DNA from 2 places in the Hymenobacter tenuis genome. Region 1 is predicted to be linked to the other one. Evidence: riboswitches for the same ligand, from Rfam matches in the RefSeq annotation. Region 1 holds a riboswitch; the other holds the start of a gene.
The links. Region 1 has a riboswitch for S-adenosylmethionine ahead of ACYVGU_RS09530 (ATP-grasp domain-containing protein). Riboswitches for the same ligand answer to the same signal wherever they lie in the genome.
Positions count from the first base shown of each region.

Region 2: linked by a shared signal. The riboswitch ahead of metH (methionine synthase) and the one ahead of ACYVGU_RS09530 (ATP-grasp domain-containing protein) in region 1 are both predicted to bind S-adenosylmethionine.

Region 1 covers NZ_BAAGWF010000001.1:2,201,805-2,206,353, reverse strand. Annotated here, with positions in the region: gene ACYVGU_RS09535 (LLM class flavin-dependent oxidoreductase) at 1-670, opposite strand, end outside; gene ACYVGU_RS09530 (ATP-grasp domain-containing protein) at 677-1,705, opposite strand; SAM riboswitch class I at 2,146-2,235, opposite strand; gene hppD (4-hydroxyphenylpyruvate dioxygenase family protein) at 2,408-3,541, opposite strand; gene ACYVGU_RS09520 (hypothetical protein) at 3,696-4,082, shown strand; gene ACYVGU_RS09515 (DUF952 domain-containing protein) at 4,238-4,549, shown strand, end outside.
Region 2 covers NZ_BAAGWF010000004.1:296,486-301,034, reverse strand. Annotated here, with positions in the region: gene ACYVGU_RS14685 (alkene reductase) at 1-311, opposite strand, end outside; gene ACYVGU_RS14680 (PA14 domain-containing protein) at 492-1,616, opposite strand; SAM riboswitch class I at 2,038-2,152, shown strand; gene metH (methionine synthase) at 2,225-4,549, shown strand, end outside.

The sequences.
Region 1 (4,549 bases):
TTTCGCGGCGCTGGCTCAGGTCCTGAATGCGGCGCCCGATGGCGGCGGGCTCGTCGCCGTGCATCACGTAGCCGTCGCACTGGGCCGCAATCAGGTTTTTGGCTGCTTCCGACTCACCGCCGGCATATAGGAACGGCCGTGGGCGCGACACCGGCTTGGGCTGCAGAATGGAGTCGGTGACCTTATAAAACTTGCCCTCGAAGGTGAAGTGGTCCTGCTTCCAAAGGTTGTCCACTACGTGTAGCCACTCGGCGGTGCGGGCGTAGCGGTCATCGTGCTGCTCAAAGTGTACGCCGTACTTTTTGGCCTCATCCTGCCACCACGACGACACCACGTTCAGGCTCAAGCGGCCGCCGCTGATGTGGTCGATGTTGGCCGCCTGCTTGGCCAGCAACGCCGGGGAATGGAACGTTGGCCGCACGGCCACCATGAGCTCTAGTTTCTTCGTAACGGCAGCCAGGGCGGCGGCCGTGCTCCAGGCATCCAGAGAAGGGGCTTCTTCGCCTTTGATGTCGTTGAGGTTTAGCTCGGCAATGAGGGAAAGGTCGTAGCCAAGGTCCTCACTGCGTTGGGCCAGCGTTTTCACGTAGTCCCAATCGGCGCGCATGTTTTCGTCCTCGACGTTGCGCAGCCACCCGCCAAAAACGGGCATCCAATATCCGTATCTCATGATGACCTAGTGAATAGAAGCCGGAACCGGCTGGTGAGAGGTTTGAGCCGCGGCAGTACCTAGCGAACCAGAAGCTGTTGCGGGCGCCAATTGCGTTTCCAGATAATCCACGAAGCGGGCGTAGGGGTCGAAGCCCACCACATTCACGGCGTCGGCCACGAAGTTGGAGAGGGCATTGATATCATAAAACAGCACGTCGCCGGTGCGGTCATCAATCAGGTACTCAATGCCGCCCACGTCAATTTTGGCGGCGGCCACAATGCGCTCCACAGCCTCTACTACCTCGGCTGGGGGCGTAAAGGCTTCCACCTGAATGCCTTTCTTGGGTGCTTCCGTGAGGCAAAACTCTGCCGACTGCTCCTCCGGAATCTGGCAGATTTCGGCGGGGCAGAGGTTGAAGCTTTCACCGGTAGTATACACCTTCATAGCGTACAGGAACTTGCCGTTCAGCGTCTCCACGCGGTGAATGTTGCCGCCGCGGGGCGTCACGTATTCCTGCACCAAGGCGGTTTGGTCGATGCCGAGGTCAATCTGGCCGGCTTCTACGGCGGCGCGTACGCCTTCCAGGGTATCGAAGCGAATGATGCCGGCGCCGCTACCCCCAATGTTCACCTTCACCACAATCGGAAACTGCAGCTGCTGGGCTGCGTCCGGAATGCGCGAAGCATGGTTCACGACGAAGGATTTGGGGTATTTCAGACCTAGGGAAGCAAACAGGGAAAGCTGGCGGGCTTTGTTGGTTTCAATGGCCGTAGCCGCCGAGCCGTTGATGATGCGTGTGCCGATGCGCTCAAGGTGCGTAGCGAAGCCTGCGGTGTGGAAAATGCCCTGCCCGTGGCCGCGCAGGTACGCCGAGGAGCTCATGCGGTTCACGACCAACGAGTAGCGGCTTTCAGTTTCGGAAGGATCGAAGAGGTGGTGCGCGGCGTCGATTTTCTCGTAGGGTAAGCCTCGACGGTCGAGCTCTGCAAACAAGGGTTTAAACCACTCGGGGTGTTCGTAATAGATGCCAATGGGCTTTACAGCGTGCGCCATGAGGAAAAAGTAAGAAGAGGTAGGTGGGGAAGAGGACGACACGGCAAGCCAGTATCGCCTGAGAAGGCCACGCAACAATGCGCAGCCCAGAAGAAGCTAGATGACTAGTAGTCAGTGGCTAAACAGCTGGCGGGCGTGAGTTGCTCCCTGAGCACCGTACAACATGCGGGCATGCCAGGCCGGGCACGTGCCGAAAGACCACCATACGCGGTGTTTGCCACGCCCTGCAAGCAGAGGCGAGAACCTGAAAGTACTAGGGGCAACATGCCAGCAAACGTGCTAGCTCAGCTGGATACAGCGGGGTACTAACAACAACAACACGCGCCAGCCATGTACCAACCAGCTACGTGCATGCACACGCCAGAGGTGAGCCGTTGCGAAGGAGCAACGGGAGAAGCAGAGCGAACCGAAACGTTGTTGGCAGTGTCCACGGCAACTTGTTTTTATATGTGCAGGAGTTGGCACCGTTCCAGTAACTGGGGGTTGCCGGCGTTTCGTCGAGCCTGTCTCTCCACGCCTCTGTATAAAAACAATCCTTTGGTCAGAAAGAATTGACTCTGCAAAGGTAAATCAGGCCGTAGCACATTGCCAAATTCAACCACATATGGTTGCTAGGTACCTTGATGAATTAAACCACTAGAGCCCAAAAAAGCCCAGCCAATTGCTTGACCGGGCTTTTCTTACGCTAGAGGGCTAGTAAACTTATAGGTTGCCGCGCAGGGCCTGCTCACGCTCAATGGCCTCAAACAGCGCCTTAAAGTTGCCTTTGCCGAAGCTCTTGGCGCCTTTGCGCTGAATGATTTCATAAAATACGGTGGGGCGGTCTTCCACGGGCTTCGTGAAAATCTGGAGCAAATAGCCTTCCTCGTCGCGGTCCACGAGCAGGTTCAGGTCGCGGATGCTGTCCAGATCCTCATCGATGTGGCCCACGCGGTCCAGCAGGTCATCGTAGTAGGTGTTGGGCACCTGCAGAAACTCCACACCGCGGCGGCGCAGCTCCGTTACCGTCGTGCGGATGTCGTTGGTGATAAGGGCCATGTGCTGCACCCCAGGCGAGTGGTAGAAATCGAGGTATTCCTCAATCTGCGACTTTTTCTTGCCTTCGGCAGGCTCATTGATGGGGAATTTCACGAAGCCGTTACCATTCGACACCACCTTGCTCATCAGGGCCGAATACTCGGTGCTGATGTCGTCGTCATCGAAGGTGATGAGAAGCTTAAAGCCCATCACGTCCTCATAGAACTTCACCCATTGGTTCATTTCGCCCCAGCCCACGTTGCCTACGCAGTGGTCGACGTACTGCAGGCCCACGGCCGGGCCTTGCGGAACGTTGCTTTTGCGGGCCACGAAACCCGGCAGGAATGGGCCCGAGTAGTTGGTGCGCTCCACGAAGGTATGGATGGTTTCGCCGTAGGTATAAATGCCCGACAGCGTCACGGAGCCGTGTTCGTCCTCGATGGTATAGGGCTCAAAAGCGGGCTTGGCGCCGCGCTTGGTGGTTTCCTCGAACGATTTGCGGGCATCATCTACCCACAGGGCCATCACCTTCACACCATCGCCGTGTTGGGCTACGTGGCGGGTAATGTCGGAGTCGGGCAGGAGGGAGGTAGTGAGCACCAGCCGAATTTTGTTTTGCTGCAGCACGTAGCTGGCCCGGTCGCGCACGCCGGTTTCGGGGCCGGCATAGGCTACCAGCTCAAAGCCGAAAGCCGCCTGATAGAAATACGCCGACTGCTTGGCATTACCGACGTAAAACTCCAGAAAATCAGTGCCATTGAGCGGCAGAAAATCGTGGGCGGGATGGGCCTGTACGGCCGGCGAAGTCATGGTTTCCATGGGCGGGATATGAAGTAACGGGTGGATAGAATGCGTTGGTAAAAATACAGGAATAGCCGGATTCGTGGCGCTTCTGCCAACATGCGCTTCCGGAACTTCGTAAATTCCCCAATTCCTACGCACCTTTGCAACACACCATTTATTGCCCGTGGCCATGAATAAGGAGGACCTCGACCGCGCCCTCGTTGCGCTCATCGAAAAGAAACAGTTGCTGCACGAGATGTCGTACGACGACGCCCGCTACGATGATGTAGAGGAGGAACTGCACGATCTGGAAGACGATTTCAACGAAGAGTACGGCCCTTTCCTGGAGGCGGCCCTAGAGAAAGTGCACAACGACCTGAACTCGGATACCGACGTGCTGCTGCCTACGGCCTACTTGCCCTCCAGCACCGGCGGCAAACCCTCGCCCAAAGAAGGCGTGTGGGTTGACTCCGAGAAGTACCCCGGCAAAGAGGCGCGTATTACGCTCGTACCCAGCCCCACCCGCATCATGCTAACGGTAGGCAAAGCCGTGCAGCAGGAGCTCTGGAAGGCGTAAGCTGAGCAGTACATTTGCTCTAATCACCTAAAGTATGCCAAGGCGCAGCCGACGCAGCTTGCACGGAGCCAAGTGGGTACTAGCCCTCTTAGAACCCGTAAGCTGCGTCGGCTGCGCCTTGGCATGAGCAGGCATTTCATCTATAACATTAGCGCATGCTCTACCGCATTGCCGACCCCGCCGATTGGGAGCAGGCCCAGCAAACCGGCTTCTTTGCCAGCCCCGACCTAGCAGCCGAGGGCTTCATTCACTGCTCGGAGCAGCACCAGATTCTGGAAACAGCCCACCGCTACTACCCCCATCGTACTGGCCTAGTGTTACTAGAATGGGACGAAGAAGCGCTGGCTGCGGCCGGAGTGGGTCTGGAGCGAGAGTGGGTGGAGAGCCGGCAGCAGCATTTCGCGCATGTATTCGGGCCGGTGCCACTGGCTGTCGTGCGGCGCTGGTGGGTGTTTGGTGCCGATGCT
Region 2 (4,549 bases), on a different contig from region 1:
CAGAGCTGGATGAAAATGCGGCCTCCGGCGGCGTGCACGGCATCGGTTACTTTTTTCCAGCCAGCTACCTGCTCCTCGGAGTAGATGCCGGGGGTGTTGATATAGCCCACGCCCTGGGGCGACACCTGCGAACCTTCCGTGATAATCAGGCCGGCCGAGGCGCGCTGCACGTAGTATTTTACCACCGACTCCGTGGGTACGGTGGCCTCATTGGTGGCGCGGCTCCGCGTCATGGGGGCCATAGCAAAGCGGTTGGGCAGAGTAAGCGCGCCTACTTGTACAGGCGAGAAAAGATGGGGAGTGTGATTCATAGCAAAACAAAGTTTGGGAATCAGCTCCATGCCGATTCGCGAACTGTAACTGGTGTTGCTACATATATGTTTTCGTTTAGCTATATTTTTTTCGCCTTGCTCCCGATAACCAAGTAAGCTCGCAAGTGGCCTAGGTCCTGCTAGCGCCCGTATGCAGCGGGCTGCCGAAGCGCAAGTGCGCTATTGCACCATTACTTCCACCCGACGGTTGCGAGGGCGCTGCTGCGGGTCGCGGTTGTCGGCTACTGGCCTAGCGCCCCCGTAGCCACGGGCTGTAAGCCGCACGGAATCAATACCCTGCTGCACCAGATACTGCCGCACCACGCGGGCCCGCTGCTCGGAGAGGCGCAGGTTCAGGGCCGCTTCGCCTACGTTATCGGTGTGGCCGGCTATTTCCAGTCGCATGGCGGGTTGCTGGCGCAGAGTGCGGGCCAGGGCATTCAGTGTTGGGCGCGAAGAGGGCAGCAAGGCCGCCGTACTTTGGGTGAAGTAGAGGTTGGGCAGCGTCACGGCGGCTCCTTTGCTGAGCGCCGTCAAGTCGGGCAATTCGTTGGCAACGGTATCAGGAGCAAGTGGTTTGGCGGGCGCAGGCTTTGGCAGTGCTACTGGCCTAGTGCGGCGCGCCACCCGTGGCACTACTGCAGCAGCGGGCTTTACTACCGCTTTGGGAGCTAGCGCTTGAGGGGCTGCCGGTGCTGGAGTAGGAGCCAGCGCTGCAATGGCTTTAGGTTTGGATGGCGCGGCTTCTATCAGCACTAGCACGTTACTAGGTAGCCTCTGGTACAGATTATCTGTCGGAATGGGCTGAGGCTCATCGGTTGTATTCGGCAGCTGCCAAGCTAATTGCGCCTTCGAATCCCGGTCGCTCTGGTAATACTCCACGCGCACCGCGTAGTAGCCGCCCGACTTCATCTTTAGGTGCGCAACAGAGGTAGTAGCGGGCTGGTCGCGCCACGAATCCAGCACCTTCTTCCCGCCTATCCAAACGCGCATACCATCATCGGTTGCAATCTGGAAGGTGTACAGGCCCGTTACGGGCGCGTAAATGTGGCCCGCCCAGCGCACGGAGAAGTATTCGCCCGGCACCCCCGGGCCCGGTGATACAAAATGGTCGCCGGTAGGCCCGATGGTCCAGTTGAAGTCGATGCCTGGGTCAGTGCGCGTCAGTACCAGCTTCTCGAAGTTCTTGCCCTCGTAGTACTGCCCGCGTAGGCCTGTGCCGGGCTGGTGCTGGGCTAGCGCTAGGCCACTTACAAGCAGCAAACCAGCGGTTAGAGCTTTCTTATAAAGACTAGATAGAATCATAGCAGCAATAAGTTGTTAACGCATTGACCATAAGATGAACAGAAAATCAGGCGGCGCAAAGTTTATTCAACGAGCCCGCCTCTCCTGTTCAACGAACCATTCTGCCAGGCCTATATAGTAGAGCGTGATAAATGCTGATATATCGTTAGGCAGAGCGCAACGAATTATCAGCATTTATCACGCTCTACTATACTGTGCTGCTTGATCTGGCGTCCGCGTAGTCGAAGCCTCTCTACCTCTGGCTAACTACTGGCCTAGAACTGCGACGAAGCGGTAAAGATGCTTCGACTACGCGGACGCCAGATCAAGCATGACAACGATTTTGTTCTAGGCCTGCTCCACGCTAAAACCTGCTGGCCTAGGCCACTCCTTCAGCCATCAGAATTGAAATTTGAAGAATCTGGTTGTATCTTCGCTGTGTTACTTATCCAGAAAGACCGAGGGATTGGGCCCTATGACGTCTTAGCAACCTGACTTAACACAAGGTGCTAACTCCCGTTTCAATGCAGCTTGTATGCGTTGGAAGAAGATAAGTACAGGACTCGCGCCTCCACGCGGCTCTTTCTGGATAGGCACTTTTTCGTTGCCGATTTACTTGAAGAGCCGATATGCCGACCGTCACCACCTCCCCGCTCCACGATATTCTTGCCAAGCGCGTCCTGATTTTGGATGGCGCCATGGGCACCATGATTCAGCGTCACACGCTGACTGAGGATGATTTCCGGGGCACCCGCTTCGCTGACCACCCCAAGCCTCTGCGCGGTAACAACGACCTACTCAGCATCACCCGGCCCGATATCATCAAAGGCATCCACGCTGACTACTTCGCGGCCGGCGCTGATATGGTGGAAACCAACACGTTCAGCGGCACCACCATCGCGCAGGCCGATTACGCTTTGGAGGATATCGTGTACGAACTCAACTACGAGTCGGCGCGCATAGCCAAGGAAGTAGCCGACGAGTTTACGGCCCAAAACCCTGACAAGCCTCGCTTTGTGGCCGGCGCCATCGGGCCCACTAACCGCACCGCTAGCCTCTCCCCCGACGTGAACCGCCCCGGCTTCCGGGCCGTGACGTTCGATGAGCTGGCCACTGCCTACCACGAGCAGGTGCGCGGCCTCATTGATGGTGGTTCCGATGCCCTGCTCATCGAAACCATCTTCGACACGCTGAACGCTAAAGCTGCACTGTACGCCGTGCAGAAGTTCTTCGACGAAGGTGGCCGCGTGGTGCCCGTCATGATTTCGGGTACTATTACCGATGCTTCCGGCCGCACCCTCTCGGGGCAAACGGTAGAGGCCTTCTGGAACTCGATTCGTCACTTGCCCCTGTTGAGCGTGGGCCTGAACTGCGCCCTCGGCGCTGATCAACTGCAAGTGTATATAAAGGAGCTAAGCCGCATTGCGGATGTGCATATTTCGGCGTACCCGAATGCCGGTTTGCCCAACGCCTTTGGTGGCTATGATGAGTCGGCTCAGGAATTTGCGGGGGTAGTGGAAAACTACCTCAAGGAAGGTCTCGTGACGGTGGTAGGTGGCTGTTGTGGCACCACACCCCAGCACATCGGTGAGCTGGCCCGTCTGGCGGAAAAGTACGAGCCACGCAAGCTGCCCGAGCTACCCAAAGCTACCCGCCTGAGTGGCCTAGAGCCCTTCGGCATTTATCCCGAAAGCCTGTTTGTAAACGTGGGTGAGCGGTGCAACGTGACGGGTTCCCGCGCCTTCGCCCGCCTCATCCGGACCGGCAACTACGAAGCCGCCCTGCAAGTAGCCCGCGACCAAGTAGAGGGTGGCGCCCAAGTCATCGACGTGAACATGGACGAAGGCATGCTCGACTCGGAGCAGGCCATGACCACGTTCCTGAACCTGATTGCCTCGGAGCCCGACATTTCGCGGGTGCCGATCATGATTGACTCCTCGAAGTGGAGCGTGCTGGAAGCCGGCCTTAAGTGCGTGCAGGGCAAGAGTATCGTCAACTCCATTTCGCTTAAAGAAGGCGAAGAAACCTTCAAGGAGCGGGCCCGCACCGTGCGCCAGTACGGCGCCGCCGTGGTGGTTATGGCTTTCGATGAGAAGGGCCAGGCCGACACACTGGAGAAGCGCATCGAAATCTGTCAGCGCAGCTACGACATCCTGGTGAACGAAGTGGGTTTCCCAGCCGAGGACATCATCTTCGACCCCAACATCCTGACCGTGGGCACCGGCATGGAGGAGCACCGCAATTACGCGCTGGACTTCATCGAGGCTGTCCGCTGGATCAAGCAACACCTGCCCGGCGCCCTCACCAGTGGTGGCGTCAGCAATATCAGCTTCTCCTACCGCGGCAACGACGTAGTGCGCGAGGCTATGCACTCGGCCTTCCTCTACCACGCCATTCAGGCCGGCCTCGACATGGGCATTGTAAATCCAAGTCAGCTGGCGGTGTACGATGAAGTGCCCAAGGATCTGTTGGAGTTGGTGGAAGACGTGCTGCTGAACCGTCGCCCCGACGCCACTGAGCGCCTCGTAGACTTTGCCGACACGGTGAAGCAGAAGGACAAAGTGGAGGTAGTAGCCGACGCCTGGCGCAGCCTGCCGGTGAAGGAGCGTCTACAGCACGCGCTAGTAAAAGGCATTACCGAGTTCATCGACCAAGACACCGAGGAAGTGCGCCAGCAGGTTGCTAGGCCACTCGAAGTGATTGAAGGCCCGCTGATGGCCGGCATGAACGTAGTCGGTGACCTGTTTGGCGCCGGCAAAATGTTCCTGCCTCAGGTGGTAAAATCAGCCCGCGTAATGAAGAAGGCCGTGGCCTACCTGGAGCCTTACCTATTGGCCGACAAGCAAAGCGGCGACCGGCAAACGGCTGGTAAAATCTTGTTAGCCACCGTGAAAGGTGACGTACACGACATCGGTAAGAACATCGTGGGCGTGGTACTGGCTTGCAACAATTTC